DNA from 2 places in the Caproicibacter sp. BJN0012 genome. Region 1 is predicted to be linked to the other one. Evidence: predicted binding sites of a transcription regulator. Region 1 holds the regulator's gene; the other holds the start of a gene.
What was found. Region 1 encodes Rex, which represses fermentation and respiration genes when NADH is low (regulators of the CRP and FNR family bind a similar motif). Its sites were predicted from a motif close to ATTGTTAANNNNTTAACAAT; they were not measured.
Positions count from the first base shown of each region.

Region 2: VA597_RS03250 (YeeE/YedE family protein) is a predicted target of Rex. The motif match lies at 830-849, and genes of this name have one in related genera.

Region 1 covers NZ_CP142518.1:1,965,497-1,971,618, reverse strand. The annotation lists gene VA597_RS09505 (NADP-dependent isocitrate dehydrogenase) at 1-842, shown strand, start outside; gene VA597_RS09500 (redox-sensing transcriptional repressor Rex) at 885-1,526, shown strand; gene VA597_RS09495 (LemA family protein) at 1,600-2,157, shown strand; gene VA597_RS09490 (DUF2207 domain-containing protein) at 2,184-4,154, shown strand; gene VA597_RS09485 (hypothetical protein) at 4,269-5,192, opposite strand; gene VA597_RS09480 (tRNA(Met) cytidine acetate ligase) at 5,183-6,122, opposite strand, start outside.
Region 2 covers NZ_CP142518.1:652,890-659,011, reverse strand. The annotation lists gene VA597_RS03250 (YeeE/YedE family protein) at 1-740, opposite strand, end outside; gene VA597_RS03245 (ABC transporter ATP-binding protein) at 890-1,696, opposite strand; gene VA597_RS03240 (taurine ABC transporter substrate-binding protein) at 1,718-2,761, opposite strand; gene VA597_RS03235 (ABC transporter permease subunit) at 2,766-3,548, opposite strand; gene VA597_RS03230 (LysR family transcriptional regulator) at 3,784-4,674, shown strand; gene VA597_RS03225 (YeeE/YedE thiosulfate transporter family protein) at 4,681-5,199, opposite strand; gene VA597_RS03220 (sulfurtransferase TusA family protein) at 5,226-5,450, opposite strand; gene VA597_RS03215 (YeeE/YedE thiosulfate transporter family protein) at 5,461-6,122, opposite strand, start outside.

The DNA.
Region 1 (6,122 bases):
CGTCTTGGAAAAAGCCGATTACGGTCGCCAGACACGCGTACGGCGATGTGTATAAAAATGTTGAAATGACCGCTCCGGCGGGCTCCAAAGCCGAACTGGTCGTTACGGATGCTTCCGGGAAGGAAAGCCGGACGACAATTCATGATTTTCAGTCCGCCGGAGTTGTACAGGGCGTTCACAACCTGGATCAGAGTATTGCCGATTTTGCCCACTCTTGCTTTCAGTATGCACTGGAGGCGAAGGAGGATCTCTGGTTTTCTACAAAGGACACGATTTCCAAAACCTACGATCACAGATTTAAAGATATTTTTCAGAAAATATTTGAAGAAGAATACGAAGAAAAATTTAAACGCGCGGGAATTACTTATTTCTATACGCTGATTGACGACGCCGTCGCGCGCGTCGTCCGTTCGGACGGCGGTTTTATCTGGGCCTGCAAAAATTATGACGGCGACGTCATGAGCGACCTGATCGCCACGGCGTTTGGAAGCCTTGCCATGATGACCAGCGTGCTGGTTTCCCCGAAGGGCATCTATGAATATGAAGCGGCGCACGGAACGGTACAGCGCCACTATTACCGCTATCTGAAAGGGGAAAAAACTTCGACGAATCCGATTGCGACCCTGTGCGCCTGGACCGGCGCCTTGAAAAAGAGGGGCGAGCTCGACGGAACGCCGGAGCTTTCCGGTTTTGCGGATCAACTGGAGGCGGCGTTGCTTCGGACTGTCGAGAGCGGAATCATGACGGGGGACCTCGCGGGTATTTCGACGCTGCAAAGCAAAGAAACAGTCGATACGGAAACTTTTTTGTACGCCGTACGTTCGCGAATGAATCAGTCGTAATAAATTTCATGTTTCACATGATGAGGAATGGAGGAATGCGTCATGCCAAGACGTGAAAATGTTTCAATGTCTGTTATCAGGAGGCTGCCCCGATATTACCGTTTCCTGAGCCATTTGAAGGACAAAGGGGTGACAAGAATTTCTTCGACGGAGCTTTCCGCCAAGCTGGGGCTTACCGCTTCCCAGATCCGCCAGGATCTGAACTGCTTCGGCGGATTCGGCCAGCAGGGATATGGGTATATTGTCAGCCAGCTTTGCGATGAAATCGCCAATATTCTCAGCCTTGCCAGCCAATACCCTACGGTGCTGTTTGGGGCCGGCAACCTCGGCCGCGCGATCGGGACCCATATGTCTTTTGAAATGGAAGGCTTTCATTTGATCGGCATCTTTGACAGCTCCCCTGACCGGATCGGGATGGAACTGGCCAATCTCAAGGTGAAGGACGTTTCAGAGATGGAGGAATTCTGCAAAAAGGAAAAACCCGTAATGGCTATTTTCTGTCTTCCCCCAAGCGCGGCGGCGGAACTGGCTGAAAAACTCTACAGTTTGGGAATCCGAAATTTTTGGAATTTCAGCCATTATGATATTTCCATGCAATATCCGGATGCCATCGTCGAGAACGTGCATTTGAATGACAGCCTGATGACATTGTGTTACCGCATTTCCAATAAGACTTTAAAATAATTTTACACTTTTCACCGATCAATATCATATATTTCTGATATCATGGAGAAAATGTGGATAAAGGGGGGATTTAATGGGTTGGATTCCGCTGGCAGTACTTTTGGGGATTTTGCTGATTTTGATTATCTGGTGCGTTTCCGCGTATAACAAATTAGTATCGTTTTCCGTCCGCGTCGACAATGGATGGGCTCAGATCGATGTGCAGCTGAAAAAAAGAGTCGATTTGATTCCGAATTTGGTAGAGACCGTGAAGGGCTATGCCGCTCACGAAAAGTCAACTCTGTCAGAGGTGACGAAATGGCGCAGCGCGGCAATGAATTCCAAAACCCCGGAAGAGGCAATGGAAAATAATGCGAAGCTATCAAAGGCTATTTTCAATCTTTTCGCCACCGCTGAACAATATCCCGAATTGAAGGCAAATCAGAACTTTCTGGACCTGCAGGGACAGCTGCGTGAGATTGAAGGAAAAATCGCGATGTCCCGTCAGTTCTATAACGATACTGCCATGAAATACAATGAATATGTCATGCATTTTCCATCGAATCTGATCGCGTCGGTTTTTCACTTTGAACGAAAGAAATATTTTGAAGTCGAAGAAGCGGACCGGTCTGTGCCGCAGGTAAAGTTTTGAGATTAAATAAATGGAATGTCCCGCGTATGGTTTCAAAAGCTAGATTTGGCAGACTGATTCTTTTCACGGCGATGCTTTTCAGCATGATCCCGCTTTCCGGCTGTTCGGACTATGGCCAACATTCCAAGCAGGTTCTGGATCAGCTGAACATCTCCGCCGTTCTGATGGAAAACGGCGATATGACGGTTTCGGAGACCTGGAAAGTCGATCTGAAAGACCGGAACAGGCCTTACCGCAATTTGTACCGTAGTTTTCCGATGGACGCCGAAAAAGCGGACGACATCACGGATTTGACTGTCTACGACGAAGACCGCAGGATTTCCTATTCGTTCGCGGGGGATGTGGACCCGGAAAGTGTTTCCGGAGACGAGATGCAGGATCGGTGTTATTTGCACCGGTCGGGGCAAGACGTTGAAATCGGCTGGTTCATGCCCGCGCTCAAAAGGGGCGTCCGGACCTTTACTTTTTCTTACAGGCTGAAAAATATCGTCAGTGTCTATGCAGACACGGCGGTTCTATACAACTATTTTCTGTCGAACAATTTCAGTATGCCCATCACGTCGCTCAGCGGTACCGTCCGCTTCCCGTCCGGCGGCTTGAAGGACAATGTGAATGCCTGGCTTCATACGGATGTGAGCAGCAATCTGTCGATCGATTCGGCCGATCAGATCGGATTTCGTGCTTCTTCCATCCCGGCCGGGCATTCCGTGGAAGTGCGCCTTTGCATGCCCCCGCAGCTCTTTCCGTCTTCCGGAAAGATTTCCTCCCAGTCCGTTTTATCCGGAATCCAGAAGGAAGAGCAGCAATGGGCTGACGAATATGCGCAGAAGCTCCACAGGGAATTCGTGCTTGGAATCCTTGATGCCGTCAGCGCGGTTCTTGTGATCATCCTGAGCTTGTATTTCTTTTTCAGGCTTCGCAAAAAAAACAGAAGGTACCCTGTTACCGTTCCGGAATACACCCGCGAAATACCTCCGGGAAACAGTCCGGGCGGCATCGCCAACCTATATTATTTTTATTCGGGTCTGCGTGAAAAAGAAAAAAACAGGATGTTTAGCGCCACTCTATTAAGCCTTGCACGGAAGGGCCTTGTCCGTTTTGAAAGCAGCGGGGACCGGCTGTCCGTGATCTTGACCGGGGACAGCGATGGAAAGGAACTGACGGAGAGTGAAAAGGTCTTTTTCGAGCTGATTTTCACAGTGGGCGAGGAATCGGAAAATTCTTTTACGATGAAAGAATTCGAAGAATACGCACAGCAGCATGGCTCATATGTCAGCAGCAAAATGGAGGATTTTCTGGCTGCGGCAAAGCGGGAAATTTCAAAGCGGGGGTATTATGAAGCAAGGCCGATTTTGTTTTCTACTTCCAAATGGGTTGGCGCCCTGCTTGTCTTTCTTGCGGCCGCCGTATTTCTGTCGACGAGCTTTTTGAATGCCCTGCTGGTCTATCTGCCGCTTTCCCTGTTAATTTCCGGCGCTCTGCTATGGGTCGGCGGGTCCGCGAAAATGAAGCTGAGCGAAAGGGGAGAGTATGAATACGGCGTGTGGCACGGCCTGAAAAAATATATGGTTGAGTTTTCCCGGATGAAAGAATACGGGGTGCCGCAGCTCGAACTCTGGGAGGAGTATTTGGTTTACGCGACCATGATGGGTGTTTCCGGCGAGGTCTGTAAACAATTGAGGATGGCGTATCCCCAGCTTGGGGAGGCCGCTTTTCGTGATCAGTATTTTACCGGCAGTTACCTGTATTTTATGTTCGGGCCAAGAATTTACTGGGGAGGGCTCGCGCCGGCGCGGGGCACCTTTGATTTTGGCGCCGCTCTGGGCAGTTCCTTTCAGCAGATTGGTTCGGCTGCCACAAGGCTTTCCAATCCGGCGATGAACGGCGGCGGAAAATTCGGCGGATTCGGCGGTTTCGGCGGCGGCGGCCTCGGAGGAGGAGGTTTCTCCGGTGGCGGCGGCGGCTTTGGCGGCGGCGGTGGCGGCGGTGTCCGATGAACAGGCACTCTGAAAAACAGATTAAAACTTTGGCTCGAAGACAAAAAATGCGTTTTGATGCGAGAAAAATCCGCATCAAAACGCATTTTGCTTCCAGATTTCCGCGTCTCTACGCTAAGTTAGTATTTCATCTGTCCATTTCCCGATCTCGTCTTCTCCGGAAAAAGCGGGGACCATGCCGCTTCGGCAGAGTAACAGATTCTCAACGTGTTTGATGGTTTCGCCGGGATTTACCTCGTACAGGGGGCTTAAGGTGGAAAGCTCGACGAAGTCCGGGGTGAGACAAATTTCCCCGGAGCTTCCGGAGTCCGGATAGGCGGCCTGAGGATTCGCCACGAACCTCTTGACCAGTGTAAAACCGCTCCCCGCATAGGCGGTCCAGCCCGAAAAATTGTTGGTGCCGATTCTAAGAGGCTTTTCATTTCCGGGCTCATGCCGGACGGTGAGAAAGCGGTTTCCATAAAAGATTCTGCGGTCGTTAATGTCCGTATCCGGCCAAAGATTCAGGGTTTTGCTCGGCGGCCCGGATTGCGTCTGCTGATTTTGTGGAATCACGGCGACTCCGCCGCCTTCAAGAAGGGTGGCCGGAGACAGGCCGAGCAGCATTGTCTCTTTGGAGCAGTTTTTAGCTGCGTGAACAATCATGATATCCGAGGCGTCTTTTCCCATGATAATCTCGTAGGAGAGCTGGACTTCTTTTTTTTTCAGCTTTGGCGCTGTAAAAGTAACGCCTTCCGCCGGAGTGCCATAGACCACTGAAGAATTGTCAGGAAAATCGACCTGCGGTGATTGGCGTATCTGAAGGCGGTGCCCTCCGTACAGGTAGTAGATTGTATTTTTATCGGAAGCTGCCGAAGCCTCGTCTGCCGGACGCTGATACTTGCGTTTCAGGTCAGTATATAAAATGTTCTTTTCTCCAACGAATCCAAAACGTAAAATTCGGGGCCCGATTTCAATCGAGACAATGCAGTCGATGACGCCGTTGGTGATCCTGACGCAGCGGCCGAAATTTTCATATTCCTGTTCTGTCAATTCCATGAGCCGGGACCCCCTTTTCGATATGGAAGCGTAATGATTTTTTCAGTCCGGTCAAGGCCGCAGGGAGCGACCTTCGGAAGGCACAGTGCATATAAATCCGCGGCCCTGTTTTCAAGGTCCGCGATCTCCCTGGCCCGATCCCCAAGGGCATTCAGATCGGCGGGGCGGGAAACAATCGGCAGTTTTGCGGCGGCCTTGGCTTTTTGCAGAATCTCCGGCCCCCGTTCTCCGATGCCGAGGACGCGGATATAGGGAGGAAACCCGGAGGCGGATCCGGCTTTCAGACCCAGAAATGCGGAAAGGACGATGCGGCGGATCCTTGCGAGAGGGTAGCGTTTGGTTTTTGCAAGGAAATATAGATCCTCGAGACCTGCCGCTTGTCTGACCGCATTCAGAATCCTGTTTTCCAACCCCTCACTGATATCGGGCAGCAGCGCAAAATCATGCCGGGTCATGCGCCGAAGCTGGGCAAGAATGGCACGTTCTGCGCGGAACAGGCTTGCCGGTGCTCTTTCCAACCTGATCTCCTCCTGCAGAACGGAGAATGCCGCGGGCGGCATCAGTGCGGAACAGTCCCGCCCATTTTGCAGCATATTTCGGATCTGTCCGGAAGAAGCATAAGGCCCGCTTCCGGACTCGCCGCCGTGAGCGGAGCCGTAGCGTTGAACCGTTACGGGGGCGATGCCGGAACCGATCCGGCCGACTGCCTTTAAATATTCGATCCCAAGAATATTGTTAGGGTCGCGGAGCAGTTCTGCCGTTTTCATTCCGTACAGTTGTTCAACGGCCCGCTGCCGTGCCGCGGCGAAGGTTGACCCTTTCGCGAGAGATTGGCGCATGGCCTCCCGCAGCGACGGAGAGGAAAGCGCCAGGGACGCTTCTTTTAAACGTTCCACGCTTCCGCACTCGCTTCCGAATCCGATGAGGTCG
Region 2 (6,122 bases), 1.3 Mb from region 1:
GTCACCCCGCTGAACAGCTGATAGCTCTTGCTGTCAAAAGGATCCGGCTGCTCCTGCATGATCTCCGTCTCATTGCCCACGTATGTATTTTTTTCCTTGCGACTCTTCTCGTACCGGTAGGAAAGATAAACGACGATTCCGCAGAGCAGAGCCGTCAGAACCAGAGCTCCCAGGTACCCGTTGAGACCGTCCCATGAAAACAGATCCGGAAGGAAGACTCCGCCCGCAAATTTTCCGCCAGAAGCCGAAGTGAACCAGGAATTCTTAACCCACCCCGCGGTATTCTGAACCGGGAACCCAAGGTAAACGCCCAGTCCGAAAAACACCAGCGTGATAAATGCCCGCGGCAGACCCACCACCAGGTCGGTCAGCACTCCCGTGGCGCAGCAGGACGAAAGCGCCATGCCGAACCCGAACAGGACCCCGCCGAGCATCAGGCCGATATTGATCGGATTGACCCACAGGCTGAATTCTGAAGCATCCGAATTCAGCAAAAACGCGGCCGTCAGCACGCTGGAAACAAAGAACATGAGCATCAGCGCCCTCATCAGCTTTGTCGATCCGGTCCGGTACGCGCGGTTGACGCTGCCCGCAAAACCCGTATAGGCCCTCATCAAAGTATAGCCCAGCGCCAGGCCGATGACAAGCCGAAGCAACATCCCCGGCTTTAAAAATGCCTTGCCGAGCAGCAGTGACAAAACCAAAACCACAACTCCAAGAACCTGTTCCTTTTTGCTCATAACACCACTCCTAACTTTTCATATGGCCGACAGTCTTACCGTGATTTGTCCCCCAATCACATCCTTTCGCGGCAGAATTTATGGCTGATATCGTTAACAAATTAACAATTTGTATGCTGGCCTGCCTGATTTTTGGGGGCCGGACCGCTTTATTCCGTCCCGTTTTCCCCGAGAATTTCACTCAGAATTCTCCCCCGGAGTTCCCTGTACTCCGGCAGATATCTGATCTTCTCGCCGTCTTCGCCGAGGTACCGGCGGGTAAAATCCGGGTGGAATTCATTCAGAATCCTGCCCGGCCTGCTGGAAAGGACCATGATTCTCGTGCCAAGAGCCAGCGCTTCGTCCACGTCGTGCGTGATGAGAAGAACGGTGTTGCCGGTCTCCCGCCAGATCCTGCGGACCAGTGCCTGCATGTTCTGCCTCGTCAGCGCGTCCAGCGCGCCGAGCGGCTCATCCATCAGCAGAATCTCCGGCTGGTTCGCCAGAGCCCTCGCGAGCGATACCCTCTGCTTCATGCCGCCGGAAAGCTCATAGGGCTTTTTCTCTTCAAATCCTTTCAGGCCGACCAGTCCGATATACTTTTGCGCCGCATTTCGGATTTGTTCTTTCGGAAGCCTTCTCATTTTAAGACCGAAAGCGATGTTGTCCCTCACGTTCAGCCAGGAATACAGGGTGAGCGCCTGAAAAACAACTCCGCGGTGCCAGTCCGGTCCCCGGACCGGCCGGCCTTCCATCCGGATTTCCCCCTCGGTCGGCTTCAGGAACCCTGCGATCAGCTTCAGCAGGGTGCTTTTTCCGCATCCGGACGGACCAAGCACGCACAGGAACTCTCCCGTTTCCATGGTAAAACTGATCTCCCGCAGTGCCGTGACCTCGTCTTTTTTGCCGGGATAGCGAAATCCCACGCCGGTCAGGGAAAGCAGCGGTCCCGTCCGCTCATACTGTATCCGATCCACACAGAATCCTCCCGCTGTGTCCTATTGCAACGCCTGTTCCACATAGGACGGGTTGACGGCCTGTTCAAACGTCCCGGTCTTCGGTTCAGAGGCCAGGCTTTTCTGTTCATACAGGAAATCAGCCGTATCCTTCATCGAATTTACAATGCCGCCCTTTTGAGTGCTTGTTCCGAGATATTCGGGAGCGAGCTGCTCTTTGGCATCCAGCCAAACGGATCCCTGCATCTGTTTCTTCGCCTCTTCTTCAGAAAGGCCCAGGGCCTTTGAGACGGCCCCAACCGCTTCTTCCGGATGCTGCCGGTACAGTTCGACCGCCTCGTTCAGGGCCTTGATATATTTTTTGACAATTTCGGGATAGCGCCGCGCAAATTCTTTTCGGACGATCTCCACATTTGACGTCACGACCCCTTGGGCCGCTATGTCCTTGCTGGAAAGGATTGTTTTACCGCTTTCCAGGAGCTTGGAGAGCGTTGGTTCCCAGGCGTAAGCCGCGTCGATATTTCCCCTTTGCCACGCCGCATAGATGTCCGGCATCTGCATATCGAGCAGCGTGACGTCCTTTTCAGAAATGCCGTCCCTCTGCATCGCCCTTAAAAGGCTGTAATGCGAAGTCGAGGTAAAAGCCGTCGCGACCTTTTTCCCCTTCAGGTCCTGAAGAGACCGGATTCCGGAGCCGTCACGGGCAACCAGTTGTTCCGCGTCCCCCAAAACCTCGTGGACCCAAATCAATTCGACCTCCATTCCGTTTGCGATCCCGAGGGCGGCCGAAGAAGACCCCAGAAGGGCAAAATCAATGTTTTTCGCGATCATGGCGTTTCTGATGTCCCCGGCCTGAAATTCCACAATATTCACTTTTACGCCGAGCTCTTTCTGAAAGTAACCCTTCGCGATGGCGACGCCTTCATCGTCCGGCATTTTCTGTGTCCCGATATTCACGATTTCGGGCAGACCGGGCGAATCCGCCCCGGCTTCGCCCCCTGCCGGTTTTTCTGCTTTTGAACAGCCTGTAAACGCCAAAACCGCTGAAAGCGCAACGGCGGCGGCGCTGAGTAAATAGTTCCGCACGCTTTTACTCCTTTCCTTTCCAGGGAACCAGCCCCCGCTCCAAAAGCCTGAGCCCTCTGTCCATCAGGATCCCTGTGATCCCCATGAGGATGATTCCCAGGAAGGTGATATCGCTCCTTAGAATCCGGCTTGCATCCAGGACCATCCAGCCCAGGCCGGAAGTCGCGGCGACCATTTCAGCCGACACCAGAGTCGTATACCCGACTCCGAGAGCCGTGCGAAGCCCTGTCAGCACATCGGGCAGACAGGCCGGAAAAACAACGTGAACAAACACCTGCCATCGGCTCGCGCCAGCCGCGTACGCGCAGTTTAAATAATCCTCATTGATTTTAAGCACTGCGGAAACACAGGAAACATAGATCGGCGCAAAACAGGCCAGAAACAGAAGCGCAACCTTGGACTGGTCCTCTATTCCCAGCCAAAGGACCAGAATCGTATAATACGCGAGAGGCGGAAGCGGCCTGTAAAATTCGACCACCGGTTCCAGAGCGGCCCGTATCCCGGAATGGAACCCGCTTGCCAGCCCAAGCGGGACGGCGGCGGCAGCGGCAAGCAGAAACGCCGTAAGCAGTCTCCCCAGACTGGCCCCAATGTGCTGGAAAAGAGTGTGATTTCGGTAGCCGTTCTGCGCAATATCAAGAAAAGCGCTCCAGACGGACCGGGGCGGCGGTACCAGCTTTGGGTCAACCCACCCGAAACCGGTCGCCGTAAACCACACCGCGAAAATGACTGCGATCGTACCCGCCGTCAGAAGCTTCTCAAACGCAATCTTACGATCCGAATACATCTTCACCGCCTCCACCCCTCCGCCCGCCGAAATCCATAAGAATCAACAACGGGGGTCAAAGCCCTTGTTAATTTAATCTCAATCTCTCTGTTAATTATAGTACAAAGTTACTCCGATTCCTAATAAGCCTTTGTTATCCTGCATAAGAATTCACTATGGCGCTTTTCCCCCGGCCTTTCTTTTTTCGGAAAGCAATGCTACAATAGAGTTGATTATTCATTTGGATGTGAAACATATGGACTTCCAATACCTGGAATCGTTTTATACCACGGTCAAATACAACAGTATTTCCAAGGCCGCCGTCGCCCTCCATCTGACGCAGCCCGGGCTGAGCCTTCAGCTGAAAAGTCTGGAAAACGAGATGGGGACCAAGCTGTTGGACCGCAGCAATAAAGGAGTGCGGCTGACGGAAGAGGGAAAAGTCGTCTACAACTACGCGGTCACGATTCTCTCCCTGAAGGGCAATATTAAAAGGGACTTGAAAAACCTGCAGGAGAACCATCCGAAGCTTAACATCGGCTCCTGTTATGCCGTCGGAGAGTTTGCCCTTCCCTGCAGCATCTATATTTTCAAAAAGTTTTACGATGATGTCGATATCCAGGTCAAACTGATGAATTCCACCGAGGTGATTGAAAGGCTGCTGGACCATACCATCGGCCTGGGAATCATTCAGGACCATCCCAGAATGGGCGAAGTCATCGCCAGGACGATCATTTCGGATGAGCTTGTTCTTGTCGGACATTCTTGCGGCGGTCAAAAGAAAATCGACCTGGAGAAATTAAAAAGGCTGCCGCTGATTCTGCGGGAAAAGACCTCCAGCACCGGGTATCTGCTGGAAAAGGCCCTGCAGAAAGAAAGCGTCAGCTTGGATCAGCTGCATGTAATTTATCATCTGGACTCCCCCGGAGCGATCAAATCCTCCGTTTCGGCGGGGAACGGTTTTTCGTTTCTGCCGAAGCTGATGATTAAAAAAGAGCTGAAGGAGGGCACTCTGGAGCAGATTGAAATCGACCGGCTGAAAATTGTTTTCAATTACAATATGGCTTACCGAAAGGATTCCGTTTTGTCCGGGCAGGAGAAGAATTTTATTGAATTCATCCACTCCAACCGGCGCGGGTTTTGCTGAATCGGCCTATGTCACAATCTTGATCAGGAGTTTCGTCCCCGCCCACGCGCCCAGGGAGACAAAGATCCAGAACACCCAGGCGTGCAGGGAAAAGGACGGAATCCCGCTGAAAAAGCTGCCGATATTGCATCCCCCGGTCAGCCTGGAGCCGTAGCCCATCAGAATTCCTCCGAGAAGAGCATACGCGGCCTGTTTTCCGTTTTTGATTTTTCCCAACTTAAATTGGGAAGCCAGCAGTGCCGCAATGAGCGCACCGAAAACGACTCCCAGATTCAAGAGGGTATATTGGTTGAAAAAAGCGGAGTTGCCGGAGATAATCTCATCGTATCTCGTATTGTAAAGCCGAAAATAATCCCATTGGAACGGTTTGACGCCGAACCACTCGAGGATTCCTCCCGCCCAGAGAAGGTAACCTCCGGAAACCTGCCACACGGTTCCGCTTGAAGCAAGCAGCAGAACATTCAGCGCGCCGAGCAGAATTCCTCCCGCCCAGTACGGCCAAGCCGTTTTCAGCCATCGTTTCATCGGCTCTGTCCCGTCCTTTCCAAAAATTATGGCTTTTGAAGATAAATTTCCCACTCGCCGTCCTTCGGCTCCACGATTTTGATGGAATAGTGATTCTGTTCCGCCCATTCTTCCATCATCACCCCGACGCAGCTTTCGTCCGAATGAACCACCAGAATATCCCCGGAGACCATTTTTTTCAGTTCCTTGACCGCTTTGATTAAAGGAATCGGACAAACCTCATACAAACAATCCAAATCTCTGACTTCCATGAACACTCTCCTATCGTTCCGTCTCCGTCATTCTTTTCTGGTACCACGAAGCCAAGCCATACAAGCCGGCCAGAACGGCGATCTGCAGCATGACGGCGGTACCAAAATCCATGTATTCAGGGAAATACACGACGGCGCAGTTCTGAATGATACGGTCGTACCAGAACGGGTAATCCCTCGCCCCCATCACAGTGCCGATCAGAAACCCCAGAAGGGTAATCAGCGGCAGCACATGGCCTTCTCCGATTCTCATCAGCACACTGGCCGCGCATCCGCCGGCCAGTGCCATGCCGATGCCGAAAAGGAACGCGCCGATCGCGGTGTGCGGCCCGACGGAGTTCAGAATCCCGGGGATGTCGGAATAGCCCGCGTCCGGGTGGCTTCTCAGATAACCGGATTGAATCACGGCGAATCCCACGGTGCTGACCATCAGCGAAAGGATCAGAGCGCGCATCAGCTTCGTATTCCTGACAAGGAAGACGTCCCGAAAAGTCGACGCGAAGCAGAAGCGGGAATCCCGCATCACAAATCCGAACGCGATGCCCAGAACCCAGAAAACCGTATCTTCGCGGACATCCACCCAGAGGAAGCCCGCGCACGCGCACGCAAGAACCAACAGAACCGCCGCGTATGGAATCTGATTCTTCTTCTGAACAATTCTGGCTTTTTGCC